Regions from separate parts of the Kitasatospora sp. NPDC048545 genome, predicted to be linked through region 1. Evidence: riboswitches for the same ligand, from Rfam matches in the RefSeq annotation. Region 1 holds a riboswitch; the other holds the start of a gene.

Region 1 (7,619 bases):
CGGCCCGTCCGCGCACCGCTGTCCACCTCCGGCCAGCTGCTGCACCCCGGCGTCCCGCCGACCGCCCGGGCGACGGTGCGCGAACCCGCCCGGGTGCTGCTCACCGGCGCCACCGGCTACCTCGGGCGGCACCTGCTGGACGCCTTCCTCCGGCGCGGCGCCGACGTCACCTGCCTGGTGCGGGCCCGCGACGACGCCGAGGCGCTGCGCCGCCTGGGCCCCGGCGCGGCCCGCGCGGCCGGTGCCGTCGCCGGGGACGTCGACCGGGACGGCCTCGGCCTCTCCCCGGCCGGTCTGGAACGGGCTCGGGGCGCGCGGATCGTCGTGCACGCGGCGGCGGACGTCCGGCTGGTGGCCTCGCCCGACGAGCTGGAACGCACCAACCACACGGCGGTGCGCCGCCTGCTCGGCTGGGTCGGCGAGCACGCCCCGGAGGCCCGCGTCCACCACGTCTCCACGCTCGCCGTGTCGGGCGGCGTGGACGGCCCGCCGCGCCGCTTCAGCGAGGCGGACCTCGGCATCGGCCAGCACTTCCGCACCCCGTACGAGCGGACCAAGTTCCGCGCGGAGCAGGCCGTCCGGGCCTGGGCGGCCACCGGGCACGCCGCCTACCTGCACCGCAGCGGCCACATCGCGGCGCACAGCCGCACCGGGGCGTTCCAGGCCAACGTCGGTGACAACCGGATCTACCAGCTGATCCGCGGCTACCTGCTGGCCGGTGCGGCGCCGCGCCGGCCGGGCACCGCGTTCGCGTTCTCGCACGTGGACACGGTGGCCGCCGGGATCGCCGCGATCGCCCTCGACCCGTACGCCGCGCCCGGGGCGTACCACGTCGAGTCGCCGTACGAGGTCCCGCACGACGAGCTGGTGGGCTGGCTCGCCGGGCAGGGCCACCGGGTGCGGCTGACCGACGACGAGACCTTCGCGGCCGCCATCGCCGAGGCCGAGCTCCGGCACCCGACGGCCGCCCGGCTGGCCGCCGCCTGGGCGCAGCAGGAGGAGCGCAACGTCCGGGTGGACAGCGCGTACACCACGGCGGCGCTCGACCGGCTGGGCGTGCGTTTCACCGCCCCGACCCCGCAGTGGTGGTCGGCGGCGCTCGCCTGGGCCGCCGAGGCCGGCTACCTGCCGACCGCCCGGCCCGCCCCCGGGCCCGCCCTCGCACCCGACCACCCCGGATGTCCCCCCGTAGGCAGGACTCACCCGTGAAGGCAGGATCCAGCGTGACGTCAGGTTCCGTGTCCCAGCTCTCCCCGGTGCTCAAGCAGGCCACCCCGGTCGTCGCGGTCCGCGGCGAGGGCCTCCACCTCTACGACGCCGGGGGCCGCCGGTACCTCGACTTCACCTCCGGCGTGGGGGTGACCAGCACCGGTCACTGCCACCCGAGGGTGGTCGAGGCCGTCCGCGAGCAGGCCGGCCGGCTGATCCACGGTCAGTACACCACCGTGCTCCACGACCGGCTGCTCACCCTCACCGAGCGGCTCGGCGAGGTGCTGCCACCGGGCCTGGACTCGCTGTTCTACGCCACCGCCGGCACCGAGGCGGTGGAGGCGGCGCTGCGGCTCGTCCGGCACGCCACCGGTCGGCAGAACGTGATCGTCTTCGAGGGTTCCTTCCACGGCCGCACCATGGGCGCGGCCTCGCTCACCACGGCCGGCACCCGGTTCCGGGCGGGCATCGGCCCGCTGGTCCCCGGGGTCGCGGTGGCGCCCTTCCCGGCCGCCTTCCGGCTCGGGCTGTCCGAGGACGAGGCGGTGGAGCACGCGCTGCGCGGACTGGACGAGGTGCTGGCGACGGTCTCCGCGCCCGCCGAGACGGCGGCGATGTTCGTCGAGCCGGTGCTCGGCGAGGGCGGTTACGTGCCGGCTCCGCGCGGCTTCCTGACCGGGCTGCGCGAGCGTGCCGACCGGCACGGGATCCTGCTGGTGCTGGACGAGGTGCAGACCGGCTTCGGCCGCACCGGCCGGTTCTGGGCCCACCAGTACGAGGACGCCCGCCCGAACGGGGAGGGCTTGCGTCCCGACGTCCTGATCACCGCGAAGGGCCTGGCCAGCGGCTTCCCGCTGTCCGCGATCGCGGCGCCCGCGGAGCTGATGGGCCGCGCCTGGCCCGGCTCGCAGGGCGGGACCTACGGCGGAAACCCGGTGGCCTGCGCGGCCGCCCTGGCCACCCTGGACGTGCTGCGCGAGGAGCGGCTGGTCGAGAACGCCGCCGAACAGGGCGAGCGGCTGCTGGCCGGGCTGCGGGCGGTGGCCGCCGGGGCGCCCGGGATCGCCGACGTCCGCGGGCTCGGGCTGATGGCCGCCAGTGAGTTCTGCCGCCCGGACGGCTCCCCGGATCCGGAGGCGGCCCGGCGTGTCCAGCAGGCGGCCGCCGAGCACGGCCTGCTGCTGTTGCCGTGCGGGATCCACCTCAACGTGGTCCGGATGATCCCCGCGCTGGTGGTCACGGCCGGGCAGGTGGACGAGGCGCTGGAGCTGTGGGCCAAGGCCGTCGCGGCCGGAAGCCGGTAGGGAGGAGAGCGATGGAGACGGTGAAGGAAATCGGCTGGAGCAGCCTGGAGTTGGACGCCCGGCGGGCGCTCTGGTCGCTCCCGCTGGGGGAGGTGGAACGGCGGCTGCTGTGGGCCGACGCGCGGGCCGGGCGGTGGGGCGCGGCGGAGCCGGTGCGCGCCTGGCTGCGGGACTTCGTCCGGGACGCCGTCGCCTCCGTCGGCGTCACCCACATCGGCGGCCTGGTGGACCCGGCGCACCCGGAGGAGCAGATCACCGAGGTGCTCTCCTTCCTGCTGCGGGACTACGGCCGGATCGTCCCGCAGAACGGGCGCGGCGATCTCACCTCGGTGCTGCGCGACCAGGACGGCGACGGCAACACCGAACTCGGCTTCCACTGCGACACCTGCGACCTGCTCGTCCTGCTCTGCCTCCGGCCCGCCTTCGACGGCGGCGGGTTGACCAAGCTGGCGAGCGCCCGACACGTCCGCGACCTGATCGAGCGGGAGCGGCCGGACGCGCTGGCCACGCTCTGCGAGGACTGGACGTTCGACCGGAGCGGCCGGGCGGGCCCGCAGGTGGTGGTCACCCCGATCCTCTACCGCCAGAAGGAGGGGACGGTCGGCTGCTACTACCAGACCCGCACCGTCCGTTCCTCCCCGGACCGCGGCGGACCTGATCTGACGGACCGTCAGTGGGAGGCGCTGGGCGTCCTGGACGAGGTGCTGTACCGGCCGGAGATCGCCTTCGGGCTGCCGATGGCCGCCGGGGACCTGTTGATCATCCGCAACAGCCGTGTGCTGCACGGGCGTTCGCCGTTCGTCGACGAACCTGGCCGGTACGCACGCCGGATGCTGCGGATCTGGGTGAACGAGGGGGAGGAGTGGGCACGTTGACCGCATCGCACGGACGGGTCGCGATCGTCACCGGAGGCGGCAGCGGACTCGGCCGGGCCTCCGCGCTGGCTCTGCTGGAGGCCGGCTGGACCGTCGCCGTCGCCGGGCGGCGCAAGGACGCGCTGGAGGAGACCGCCGCCCTCGCCGGCCCGGCCGCCGACCGGGTGCTGCCCGTCCCGACCGACATCCGCAGCCCGGAAGAGGTCGCCCGGCTCTTCGACGCCGTCCGCGACCGGTACGACCGGCTGGACCTGCTGTTCAACAACGCGGGCGCCGCCGCGCCGCGCCGGCTGATCACCGAGACCCCGTTCGAGGACTGGAACCGGGTGCTCGACACCATCGTCACCGGCGGCTTCCTCTGCGCCCGCGAGGCCTTCCGGGTGATGAGCACCCAGACCCCGCAGGGCGGGCGGATCATCAACAACGGCGCCCCCTCGGCGTACGTGCCGCGCCCCAACTCGGTCGCGTACACGGCCGCCAAGCACGCGGTGCTCGGCCTCACCAAGGTGCTCGCCCTGGACGGCCGCCCGTACGGCATCTCCTGCGGGCAGATCGACGTCGGCAACGTCAGCCCGGTCGACGGCGGACCGCAGCCGGCCGCGATGCAGGCCGACGGCACGATGGCGGTCGAGGCGACCATCCCGGTCGAGCGCTTCACCGACGCGCTCGTCCTGATGGCCGCCCAGCCGCCGGACACCAGCATCCAGTCGCTGGTCGTGCTGCCGACCACCATGCCGTTCGTCGGGCGGGGGTGAGCCGGTGCTGGTCAGCGCACGCTCCTTCGAGGAGTACCGGGCCATGTTCGCGCTCACCGACCGGGACCTGGAGCAGCGCGTCCTGGACTGCCCGGCCGGTGCGGCGGGGTTCGTCGCCGAGGCCGGGCGGCGCGGCATCGACGCGGTCGCCGTGGACCGCCAGTACGCCGACCACCGGGAGGAGTTGGGCCTGCTGGTGGAACGGGAGACGGTCTTCAAGCGGGACCTGCTGGTGAAGGAGACGGCCGGCTTCGGCTGGTCCCGGTACAGCGACGTGGACGACATGATCGGCCAGTGGACCGCCAACGCCAGGGCCTTCCGGGCCGACATCGCCGCCCGCCCGGACCGCTACGTCGCCGGTTCGCTTCCCGAACTCCCCTTCGCGGACGACTCCTTCGACCTGGTGCTCAGCTCGCACCTGCTGTTCTCGTACGGCAACCGGCTCGACGAGGAGTTCCACCGGGCGGCGCTGCTGGACCTCGCGCGGGTGGCACGCCGTGAGGTCCGGCTGTTCCCGCTGGTGGTGTACGACACCGGAGTCCGCTACCCGGAGCTGGAGCGGCTGCGCCGGGAGCTGGCGGGGCTCGGGGTCCCCAGCCGGGTGGAGCCGGTGGCGTACCGGTTCCAGCCGGGGGAGGGCGAGATGCTGGTGCTCTCCTGCACGGACTACCGGGCGCCGGAGCGGTCGGCCACGGCGGCGGGCCGGTCCGGGGCCGAGGACCGGGTGCGCTGGCGGCACCGGGAGGCGGCACGGCCGGGCCCCTGAGCTCCGGCCCGCCGAGGCCGCCGGAGGTCCGCCGGGCCGCCGGAGGACGGTCGGGCCTGCCGGAGGACGTCCGGGAACGCCGGAGGCCGGTCGGGGCGACGTGGTGTCGCCCCGACCGGCCTCCCACTACCGAACCGGCGTCGGTCAGTGGACGGACGCGGCCGTCTCCGGAGCGGCCTCCCGAGGGGTGGCCGTGGCCGGCTTCGGGTGCAGGAGGCGCTCGGCGAGGTGGCCGAACAGCAGCCCGAAGGACGTCCAGAGGGTGAGCTGGATGGCGAGCGCCGCGAGGCGGAACTGCCAGAGCAGGGTGGCCGAGAAGTCCTCGGGCACCTCGTTGACGGCGGGCAGGAAGGCGAAGGCGAGGCCGACCGCCACCGCGAAGCCGAGGACGGCCACGACGGTCGCGTACCAGTTGCCCAGGCGCGGCGCGAGCCGCTTGCCGACGATCACCGAGGCGACCGCCAGCAGCACGCTGAGCGCCATCATCAGGAAGTACAGCGTGGTGCGCTTCCCGATGGTCTCCGGGTCGCCCACCGACGGCGGGTTGGCCGGGTACTTGAGGAACGGCACGAGGTAGACCGCGACCAGCGCGACGCCGGACAGCAGGGCCGCCGTGGCGCGCGGGGAGAAGCGGCCGACCCGGCCGAGGGCGAAGCAGTAGGCGAGCGCGGCGATGCCGCCGAGCGAGACGCCGAAGACCAGAACGCCCGTGGCCAGCCCGGCAGTCGACTGCAGGGACCGGCTGACGATCTCCATCTCGGGTGCCCCGGCCGCGTGGGCTTCCTCGTAGGCGATCGCGGCGTCCACCCGGGGTTCACCGAGCAGGTAGGCCACGACCAGGGCGAGCAGGCCGGCGCCGAGGCCGGCCAGCATGCCGCGGACGAGCAGGGATCTGACGGTTGCGGAGTTCACGGAATCGTCCCCTGATCAGTGGCAGGGGAAGCCGAGCAGGTGGCGACCGTCGTGCACCCATTCGTGCACGTCCTCGCCGGAGATGAGGGAGGTGGCGCCCTGCTCGGCGCCGACGAAGTAGATCAGGGCCATCAGCAGGATGCCGAAGAACACGGCCCAGGGCAGGATCGCCTTGACGGAGATGGGGGTGACCGCCGGAGCGGCGGGGGCAGCGGGGGCGATGGGGTGAGCCATGGCCGACCTCCTCTGGGAACACGCGTCCCGTGTCGATGGAGCACCGACGGCAGGGCGGGTCTGACTCGCCGGGCCGAGGCGGGGACCAGGGCTGCGGCTTCACAGTGGCGCGACCGTGCCGGAGTCTCACCGGGCTTCCGCGCTCTGCCGTCTTCAGTTGTCGCAGGGACGGTACCGTGTCCGGAACCCCCGGCCAAGGGGCTGCGCGGGGGCTCACGGGCGCGCGACCGGCACGGAACAGGCAGCGGAATCCGGTACGTGTGCGGTGCAAGGCCGGGTTCCGGGACGGGAGGGGAGCGAATGACGGTACGGGTGATGTTCGTCGCACCGGCGATCGGCGACGGGTTGCGCGCGGCGCGGTTCGGCGACGACGGCCCGCCGGAGGAGGCCGCGTCGGCGGCCGCCCGTGCGGCGGCGGGGGCGCTGCCGACGCCGGCCCGCAGCCTGGCCTCGCCCTCGGTGCGCTGCCACCGGACGGCCGAGGCGCTCGGTCTGCCGGCCGAACCGGACCGGCGGCTGGCCGAGTTGGACGTCGGCTCCTGGCGCGGTCGGACGCTCGACGAGGTCGCGGCGGCCGAACCGGCGGCGGTCGCCGCCTGGTTGGCGGATCCGGCAGCGGCGCCGCACGGTGGCGAGTCGGTGCTGGACCTCCTCGCCCGGGTGGGTGCCCGGCTGGACGAACTGGCCGGTGAGGCAGGACGCTTGGCAGTGGTGGCGGAGCCCGCGGTGGTCCGGGCGGCCGTGGTGCACGCGCTCGGCCTCCCCCCGGCGGTCTTCTGGCGGCTCGACGTCCGGCCGCTGTCGGTCACCGAGCTCTCCGGGCGTGCGGGGCGCTGGAACCTGCGCTGCGGGTGGGACCTTGCGCCGGCGGCCGCCGGTTCGTGATCCCGAGGGGGTCGGTCCGGTAACCCTGCGACACGTGACGGCAGGTGACGGATCGTCACCAGCGAGTTCGGGGACGGGCGAGCGGGTCGGGTGGCGCGGGCTCCGGTCGCCCAGCAGCAGGCGCAGCCGGCCGGAGCGCACGTGGACCCACTCGATGCCCTCATGGGTCCTCGGCTCCGGCTCGCCGCCCGGGCCAGGCGGGATGAGGAGCTTGTGGGCCTGGACGCCGCCCGGGCGGCCGAGGGGGACGAAGGTCGTCCCGCCCCGGACCACCGGGCGCAGAGGGATGCGCGGCCGAGCCCGTCTTCACACCTCCGCCGTCCGCCCGGAGGGCGTCGCCCCGCCGACGCGGGTTTGAAGACGGGCCCTCGCGGAGGTCAGTTGACGTACACCGCCGGGGCGCCCGGCTGGGTGGTGTCGGCGACCGGGCCGTACGCCGCGGAGAAGTACCCGTCGCCGGGGCAGAGGCCCGAGCCGCCGCTCTTGGCGAAGTGCTCGTTGCGGAAGACCAGGCTGTGCGCGGCGTTGTCGGCGTTGCCCGCGAAGGCGCCGCTGAGCTGGTAGGTGCAAGTGATGGTGCCGAACCAGCTGTTGAGCACGGCGGTGGCCTGGATCGGCCCGGCCGACCCGCCGGCGAGGGTGACCGGGAGCCCCGGGCCGTCGGAGACGGTCACGCCGT
Region 2 (7,619 bases), on a different contig from region 1:
GCGGGCTGCCGCTGGCGCTGAACGCCGTCGGCAGCCAGCTGCTGGACCGCGACCACCTGCCGGTCGGCCGGGTGGTGGCCGAACTGCACGACCGGGAGGGCAGGTTGGCCATGCTGGACGACGAGGAGAACGACCTCGGCCCGACCTACGACCTGGTCCACGAGCGGTTGTCGCCGCACGGCCGGGCGCTCTACCGGCTGATCGGCGTGCACCCCGGCCCCTTCGTGTCGGCCGAGTCGGCGGGTGCGGCGGGCGTCGAGCGGGCCGGGGCGGCGCTGCAGGAACTGCGCGCCGTCCACCTGCTCGACGAGGTGATGGACGACGACGTCGAGACGCGCTTCCGCGCCCACGACGTGGTGCGGCTGCACGCCTACGGCCGTACCCGGGAGCTGCCCGGCCGGACGGAACTCCTCGCCCGGGTGGTGGCCTACTACCGGGGCCGGGCCGCACTGGCCGACCACGCGATGGGGGCCAGGTTGCGACTGCAGGAGGAGAACGGCGAGGAGCTGCCCGGGTTCGCCTCCGGCGCGGCCGCCCTGGAGTGGCTGCACGCCGAACGGGCCAACCTGCGCGCCGTGGTGGAGGAGGCCGCCCGGCAGCGGTGGCACGGCGAGGTGTGGCGGCTCTGCGAGTCGCTCTGGCCGCTGTACCACGGCCGCAAGCTCTACGAGGACTGGATCGCCACCCACCGGCTCGGCGTCGAGTCGGCCCAGTGGGACAACCAGCCGGCCGCCGTGGTCCGGATGCGCAACCAGCTCGCCCGCGCCCACTTCGAGCGCAAGGAGTACCGGCTCGCCGCCGAGCAGTTGGCGCTGGCCGCGGAGCAGCTGCCGCTGGTGGCGGACCGCCGCGTGGTGGGCGTGCTGCACGAGACGGACGGCCTGCTGTGCCTGGCCGACGGCCGCCCCGGCGACGCGGTGGAGCGGTTCACGCTGGCCCTGGCGGAGAACCGGGGCGACGACCACGGTGAGATCGTCCAGAGCTACAACCTGGCACAGGCGCTGATCGCCGACGGCCGCGCCCCGGAGGCGCTGGACGTCCTGGACCGCGCCGGCGCGCGGGCCGCGGACACCGACGACCACGACATGCTGATGAAACTGCCGCTGGTCCGCGCCCGGGCCCACCGCGCGCTGGGGCGACCGGACCTCGCCGTCGTGCACGCCGGTGACTGCGCCCGGCGGGCCGGGGAGCGGAGCCAGTACGTGAAGGAGGCGCAGGCGCACACCCTGTTGGTGGCCCTGGCGGAGGAGCTGGGCGATGCCGAGTTGGCCGGGCGCAGCCGGGCCCGGCTGCGGGAACTGGCGGGTCTGCTCTAGGGTCCGTCCTCATACCGCGTCTGCGGGCGACGCTCCCCCGGCCTTCGGTCAGGAGGTACCCCCGTCCTCCGGCTTGCGATGCACGCACCCCAACGCCGCCCGGCCCGCCCTCCGGGCGGACGACGGGAGTGTGACGACGGGAGTGTGCGGACGGACCCTAGAGAGGCGGGCCCTGGGGCCCGGTGCTGAACGAGAGCCGGGTGCGGTGCTCACCGGTGCGGACGGTGAGTCCCTGCCGGGGGAGTTCGGCCGGGTCGCCGCCGTCGGCGAGCCAGCAGGCCACGGCGGAGCCGAGCAGCAGCGGGTCGATGCCCGGGTCGGGGCCGCCCCAGTCCGGTTCGGCGCGGGCCTCCAGCAGCAGACCGCTGCGCAGCCGGACCAGGTGCCGGGCCGGGCCGAGGGCGGCCACCGCGACGGCGAGGCCGGGGAGTTCCGCGGCCGAGTCGGCGAGCCAGCGGGGAGCGGGGAGTTCGGCGTGGACCTCGGTGCGGGCCAGCACCTCCGCGGTGTAGCGCAGGGCGTCTCCCGGGTGTTCGTCGGTGAGCGCGTGGAAGCCGCGCGGGGTGTGGTCGGCCGGGTCGACGGGGTAGCGCCGCAGACTGACCTCGGTGCCCTCGCTCCCGCCCTCGACGTCGTACGCGGTGGGTCCGTCGGTGGTGCCGGGGTGCGGGACGGGCTTGGGGTAGGGCGGCAGGAGCGGTTCGTCCCCGGGTTCGTCCAGGTGCTCCAGGAAGGAGTAGAGCAGGGGGCGCAGCAGCTCGGCGGACCGGCCGCGCCGGCTCAGCGAGCGGTCGGTGAGCGGGCGCAGGGTGTCCGGGTCCTGCTCCCGCAGGGCCTGGGCGAGTTGGGCGGCGAGGTCGCCGTCGGGGTCGAGCACGGGGGCGGTCTGGCCGAATGCGTAGCCGGGGGAGCGCGGGTCGAGTTCGGCGGCGCCGGTGGCGACGAGCACGGTGGGCCGTTCCAGTGCGGCGCCGTAGACGGAGACCGAGCCGTGGTCGCCGATCAGGCAGTCGGCGGCGACCAGCGCGGCCTGCCAGCCCTGGTGCGGCGGGATCAGCCGCAGGCCCATCCGGCGGGCGGTGTCGAGCAGCGCCTCGGGGTCGTGCCGGCTCCAGATGTTGGGGTGCAGGACGACGGCGACCGTGTACTCGTCGGCGGGCAGCCGGCGGACCAGCCGCTGGGGCAGGTCGGGGCGACGGCCGAATAACGAGTGCTCGCTCCAGGTGGAGTTGACGACGACGAGCCGTCGGCCGTCGACGGCGCCGAGCGCGGCCCGGTAGGCGTCCCGTGAGCGCAGGCTGCGCAGCATCCGGTCGAGGCACGGGTCGCCGACGACCCGGGCGACGTCCAGCGCCTCGGGGCAGGAGGTCCGCAGGCGGTCCAGCTGTTCGGGGTGGGAGAGGCCGAGGACGTCCACGAACACCTCCCCGCCGTGGGTGAGTTCGTTGCGTGAGAGGCCTGCGGAGCTGGTCGTGTCGCCGGTGGACTCGGTCACCAGGCGGTTGTAGCCGGCGCCGTGCGGGAGGACGACGAGCCGGGCGTCCAGGTGGTGCATGGAGGAGTGGACGGCGCAGGCGACGGCGAGGTCGAAGTGGTGCCGGAGGGCGTCCTGCCAGTCGAGCACGGTGAAGCCGTGCAGGCCGTGCAGGTAGTCGTCCAGGGCGCGGTCGGCGAAGGCGGAGCCGGGGTTGACGGTGAAGTACCGGGCGATGCCGTCCGGGTTGAGCAGGGTGAGGACGTCGAGGACGCGGGTGGCGGAGGTGAGGGTGCGGGCGACCGCCAGCACGCGCGCCCTGACCGGTCGGGTGTTCCAGCGGTCGGCGGGCCAGGCGTGGGGGTGGGACGGCACACCATGATCGTACTCATCCGGTGGTCCGGCCCGACGGCTGTTCCCCGAGTGTCGGTCAGCCCGCGGCGGCGGTGGGCTCGTGGTGCTCGCCGGCGGCGCATTCGTCGAGGAGGGGGCGCATGTCCTCGTCCACGAGCCGGTAGCGCACCACGCGGCCGTCCTTGTCGCCGGTGACGACGCCGGCCATACGGAGCAGCCGCAGGGCCTGGGAGACGGCGGGGTCGCGCATGCCGGTGGCGACCGCGAGGTCGGTGACGGCGAGCGGGCCGGCCCGGTGCAGGGCGAGCAGCAGGGCGAGCCGTCCGGGGTCGGCGAGCAGGGAGAAGCGCTCGGCCCAGGACCGGACGTGCGCGGTGTCGCCGATCGCGGCGATGGCCTCGCAGACCCGGTGCCCGTCGATGGTGCGGTGGCCCGCGCGGTCGGCCGGTACGAGATGCATGCGGACATTCTTGCAGGCGGGGGCCTGTGATCCTGGACACCTGCGCAGGTGCGCAGCCTTGCATGGGTCGGGGCGCGACCCCTACGGTGTAGCCCGCCGTGGTGCTCGGGAAGACCGGTGACGGACCCTCAGGGGTCCCAGTCCGGAGCGGCCCTCGCCACTGTGATCGGGTGAGTTCCTTCGTCCTCGACGGAATTCGGTCCGTGTCCACGAAGCCACTGGGTGCCTCGCGCACTCGGGAAGGCGGACCCGGATGTCCCGTAAGCCAGGAGACCGGCCACGGCACTTCACGAAGTGATTCCACGAGGTGTTGGAGCGTGATCCTGAGATGACCCTGCCCGAAACCGCCGCGGCGGACGCGAAAGCGGCGCCGTCCGTGTTGCCCGCCTTCCGGTGGAAGCGCGAGGACACCGTCCGTACGGCCGGGTTGATGGGGGTGATCCTGGCCATGCACGTGGTGGCTTTCGGGACGCTCGTGTTCCTGGTGGCGCCCGAGCGGTACGCGGTCGGCACCCAGGTCTTCGGGGTGGGCCTGGGCATCACCGCGTACACCCTCGGGATGCGGCACGCGTTCGACGCCGACCACATCGCGGTGATCGACAACACCACCCGCAAGCTGATGGCGGACGGCAAGCGGCCGGTCTCGGTGGGATTCTGGTTCGCGCTGGGGCACTCCTCGATGGTGGTCATCATGGCCGCCCTGGTGGCGGGCGGCGCCCAGCTGGCGAACACGCTGATGGACGACGAGTCGACCACGCACAAGTGGCTCGGCGTGGTCGGGACGACCACCTCCGGGGTGTTCCTCTACCTGATCGGCGCGCTCAACCTGGCGGCGCTGCTCGGCATCGTCAAGGTGTTCCGCGCGATGCGGGCCGGGCAGTACGACGAGGCGGAGCTGGAGGCGCACCTCGACTCCCGCGGCTTCATGGCCCGGGTGCTGAACCGGGCGACCCGTTCGATCACCCGCCCCGGGCAGATGTTCCCGGTCGGCATGGTGCTGGGCCTGGGCTTCGACACCGCCACCGAGGTCACCCTGATGGTGATGGCGGGTTCGGGCGCTGCCGCCGGGCTGCCCTGGTACGCGATCGTCTGCCTGCCGCTACTGTTCGCGGCCGGGATGAGCCTGTTCGACACCCTGGACGGGACGTTCATGAACTTCGCGTACCAGTGGGCCTTCTCCAACCCGGTGCGGAAGGTGTACTACAACCTGACCATCACGGGGCTGTCGATCGCGGTGGCCTTCATCATCGGCACCATCGAGCTGGTCGGCGTGCTGCACGAGAAGTTCGACCTGACCGACCCGGTGAGCAGCTGGATCGCGGAGATCTCGCTGGACAACGTCGGCTACGCGATCGCGGGGCTGTTCGTGCTGGTCTGGGCGGTGGCGATCGGGTACTGGAAGCTCGCCAAGGTCGAGAAGCGCTGGACGCCGCAGGAGCAGTGAGCCGAGGGGCCCACCGCGCCGGGCCGGGCGGGACCGCACCGGTCCCGGGCCGGCCCCGCCCTCGCGACGGTGTCCGACAGTGCGGTGTCAAACGGCGCGGTCTCCACCAGTGCGGTGCCGAACGACGCGGTGCCGAACGGCGCCTCCCCACTCGGGGAGGCGCCGTTCGTGCGTACGGGGTCAGCGCTCCTCGCGGAAGTCGACGTGCCGGCCCGAGACCGGGTCGTACTTGCGCAGGACCATCCGGTCCGGATCGTTGCGGCGGTTCTTGCGGGTCACGTACGTGAAGCCGGTGTCGGCGGTGGAGCGGAGCTTGATGACGGGGCGCAGTTCGCTGCGGGCCACGGGTGTCCTCCTGGGTCCGGGGTGCTCGGTCGAGACCGTACACCGAAATGGAAGTCATTTTCATCCGGTGCAGCGTTTGCGCCGTCCCGATCATTCCCGGACGCCAGGGAGCACCCATGTCCGCCCACTGCCAACTCACCGGCCGCCGACCCGGCTTCGGCAACGCGATCTCGCACTCGCACCGCCGCACCCGCCGCCGCTTCGACCCCAACGTCCAGCGCAAGCGCTACTGGCTGCCCGGTGAGGGCCGGTACGGCGGTTCCACGAGGCGCTGCACCAGCTCGTCCCGGCGGCGCAGCGCAGTCGCGGCCGCTTCTGGCCGGCCAACCGCCCGGACCTGATGCTGGCCTGGGACGCGGCCGGGGCCAACCTCGCCGTCGAGGAGTGCGGGCCCTGGCTCGCCACCCTGTCCGACGCGGCCTGGGAGTTCTACCCGCCCGCCCGGCGGGCGGCGGCCGCCCTCGACTGGCACCCGCTGCACGGCGACCGGGTCCAGCAGCTCTGCTTCACCGCGGAGGGGCTGGACGTCGACGGGATCACCGCCCTGCTCGACTCCTGCCTGCTCACCGACGTCGAACTCATCGCCGGTGAGGCCGGCTGGAAGACCCTGCCCGACGCCTTCCGGGGCCTGCTCGCCCCCTCCACTGAAGGAGCCCCGGCATCATGCGCAAACGAACAGCCCCGCCGAAGGAGCGGCCCGACCCCCTGGACGCGGCCGGCATCGAGGACGTCGACCACAAGGACCAGGAGCTTCCGATGGCCGTGCCCAAGCACAGGACCTCCCGCAGCAAGACCCGGCACCGTCGCGCCCGGTGGAGGGCGGCGCCCCCGAAGCCGGTCCCGGTCACGATCGACGGCCGCGAGCTGCTCGTGCCGCAGAGCCTGGTCCCGGCCTACCGTCGGGGGCTGAGCGACCCGGGGGAGGCGTAGCGGCGGCGGCCCGTGGCGGCCCGGCCGTGCCGGGTGGCGGGAAGCCGGTGGTGGTACGGGGGCGCATCGGGGGCTCCGGGGGTTCCGTCGGGGGTGCTCGGCGGGCGGTTCGGGCCGGGGGTTCGTAGGCTCGACGCATGGCGGATGCGTACGCGGGGCGGCGGGAGCGGGTGAGGGAGCACTGCAGTGCGGCCGGGGCCGATGCGGCGCTGATCACCCGGGCGGCGAACGTGCGGTATCTGACGGGCTGCGCGCCCTGCGGGGCGACGCTGCTGCTGACCAGGGACCGGGCGCTGCTCGCGCTGCCCGACGACCTGCCGCCGGACGACACGGGGGAGCACCTGATCGTCCCCGACGTGACCCGGCTGCCGGTGGCGGCCGGGGCGGACACCGCGCTGGCCGCCGCCGCCGCGGCGAGCAGCTTCGGGATCGAGGGCCTCGCGGTCGAGGAGCACGATCTGACCGTCAGCCGGCACCGGACGGTGGCGGGCCTGGCCGAGCGGGCCCGGCTGGTCGACCTCGGGCAGGTGGTCGAGCGGCTGCGGGTGGTCAAGGACGAGCACGAGATCGCCGATCTGCGGATCGCCGCCGAGATCGCCGACCAGGCGCTCGGCGAGCTGCTGGAGTCGATCCTGGTCGGCCGCACCGAGCGGCACCTGGCCATGGAGCTGGAGCGCCGGATGATCGACCACGGGGCCGACCGGGCCGCCTTTCCGGTGTCGGTCGGCACCGGCAGCCACTCCGGCCAGGCCGCCCACCAGCCGACCGACCGCCGGGTGGAGGAGGGCGACTTCCTGACCGTGGTGATGGGGGCCCAGTACCGCGGCTACGGCGTGTCCACCGCCCGCACCTTCGTGATCGGTGCCGCTCCCGCGCCCTGGCAGGTGGAGCTGCACCGGCTGGTCTTCCGGGCCCAGCGGGCCGGTCGGGAGGCGCTCGGACCAGGCGTGGAGCAGTGCGTACCCGACCGGGCCGCCCGGCAGGTCCTGGAGGCGGCGGGCCACACCGAGGGCTCGCCGCACCCGGTGGGCCACGGCATCGGGCTGGAGATCCGGGAGGCACCGCGCCTCGGTCCGTCGGACATGGGTAAACTGGACAGCCGCGTGCCGGTCACCGTCGGCCCAGGGGTCCACCTCCCGGGCAAGGGCGGCGTCCGGATCGAGGACACGCTCGTCGTGCGCCCCCTCGAAGAGGGCGGGCCCGAGCTGCTCACCATCACCACCAAGGAGCTCCTCGCCCTGTGACCGCGGCCTCCAGTCGGCCGTCGGCGGCAGGACGCACCCCTTGGTTCCTTGA

Evidence for each region. Region 1 has a riboswitch for cobalamin ahead of AB0D10_RS44310 (CbtB domain-containing protein). Riboswitches for the same ligand answer to the same signal wherever they lie in the genome.
Region 2: it holds a riboswitch for cobalamin, as region 1 does, so the genes downstream of both, AB0D10_RS29100 (HoxN/HupN/NixA family nickel/cobalt transporter) here and AB0D10_RS44310 (CbtB domain-containing protein) in region 1, are expected to answer to the same signal.

Annotation. Positions count from the first base shown of each region.
Region 1 is NZ_JBEZIQ010000097.1:8,547-16,165, forward strand. It holds gene AB0D10_RS44280 (AMP-binding protein) at 1-1,209, shown strand, start outside; gene AB0D10_RS44285 (aminotransferase class III-fold pyridoxal phosphate-dependent enzyme) at 1,239-2,513, shown strand; gene AB0D10_RS44290 (TauD/TfdA family dioxygenase) at 2,525-3,388, shown strand; gene AB0D10_RS44295 (SDR family oxidoreductase) at 3,385-4,143, shown strand; gene AB0D10_RS44300 (methyltransferase domain-containing protein) at 4,148-4,909, shown strand; gene AB0D10_RS44305 (CbtA family protein) at 5,054-5,821, opposite strand; gene AB0D10_RS44310 (CbtB domain-containing protein) at 5,837-6,055, opposite strand; cobalamin riboswitch at 6,091-6,249, opposite strand; gene AB0D10_RS44315 (histidine phosphatase family protein) at 6,356-6,940, shown strand; partial or broken gene AB0D10_RS44320 (XRE family transcriptional regulator) at 7,040-7,234, opposite strand; gene AB0D10_RS44325 (Tat pathway signal sequence domain protein) at 7,318-7,619, opposite strand, start outside.
Region 2 is NZ_JBEZIQ010000035.1:86,405-94,023, reverse strand. It holds gene AB0D10_RS29115 (AAA family ATPase) at 1-1,316, shown strand, start outside; gene AB0D10_RS29110 (hypothetical protein) at 1,474-3,165, opposite strand; gene AB0D10_RS29105 (metalloregulator ArsR/SmtB family transcription factor) at 3,221-3,604, opposite strand; cobalamin riboswitch at 3,687-3,901, shown strand; gene AB0D10_RS29100 (HoxN/HupN/NixA family nickel/cobalt transporter) at 3,933-5,048, shown strand; gene rpmG (50S ribosomal protein L33) at 5,229-5,393, opposite strand; partial or broken gene rpmB (50S ribosomal protein L28) at 5,510-5,647, shown strand; partial or broken gene AB0D10_RS29085 (GTP-binding protein) at 5,683-6,033, shown strand; gene rpmF (50S ribosomal protein L32) at 6,150-6,323, shown strand; gene AB0D10_RS29075 (aminopeptidase P family protein) at 6,461-7,567, shown strand.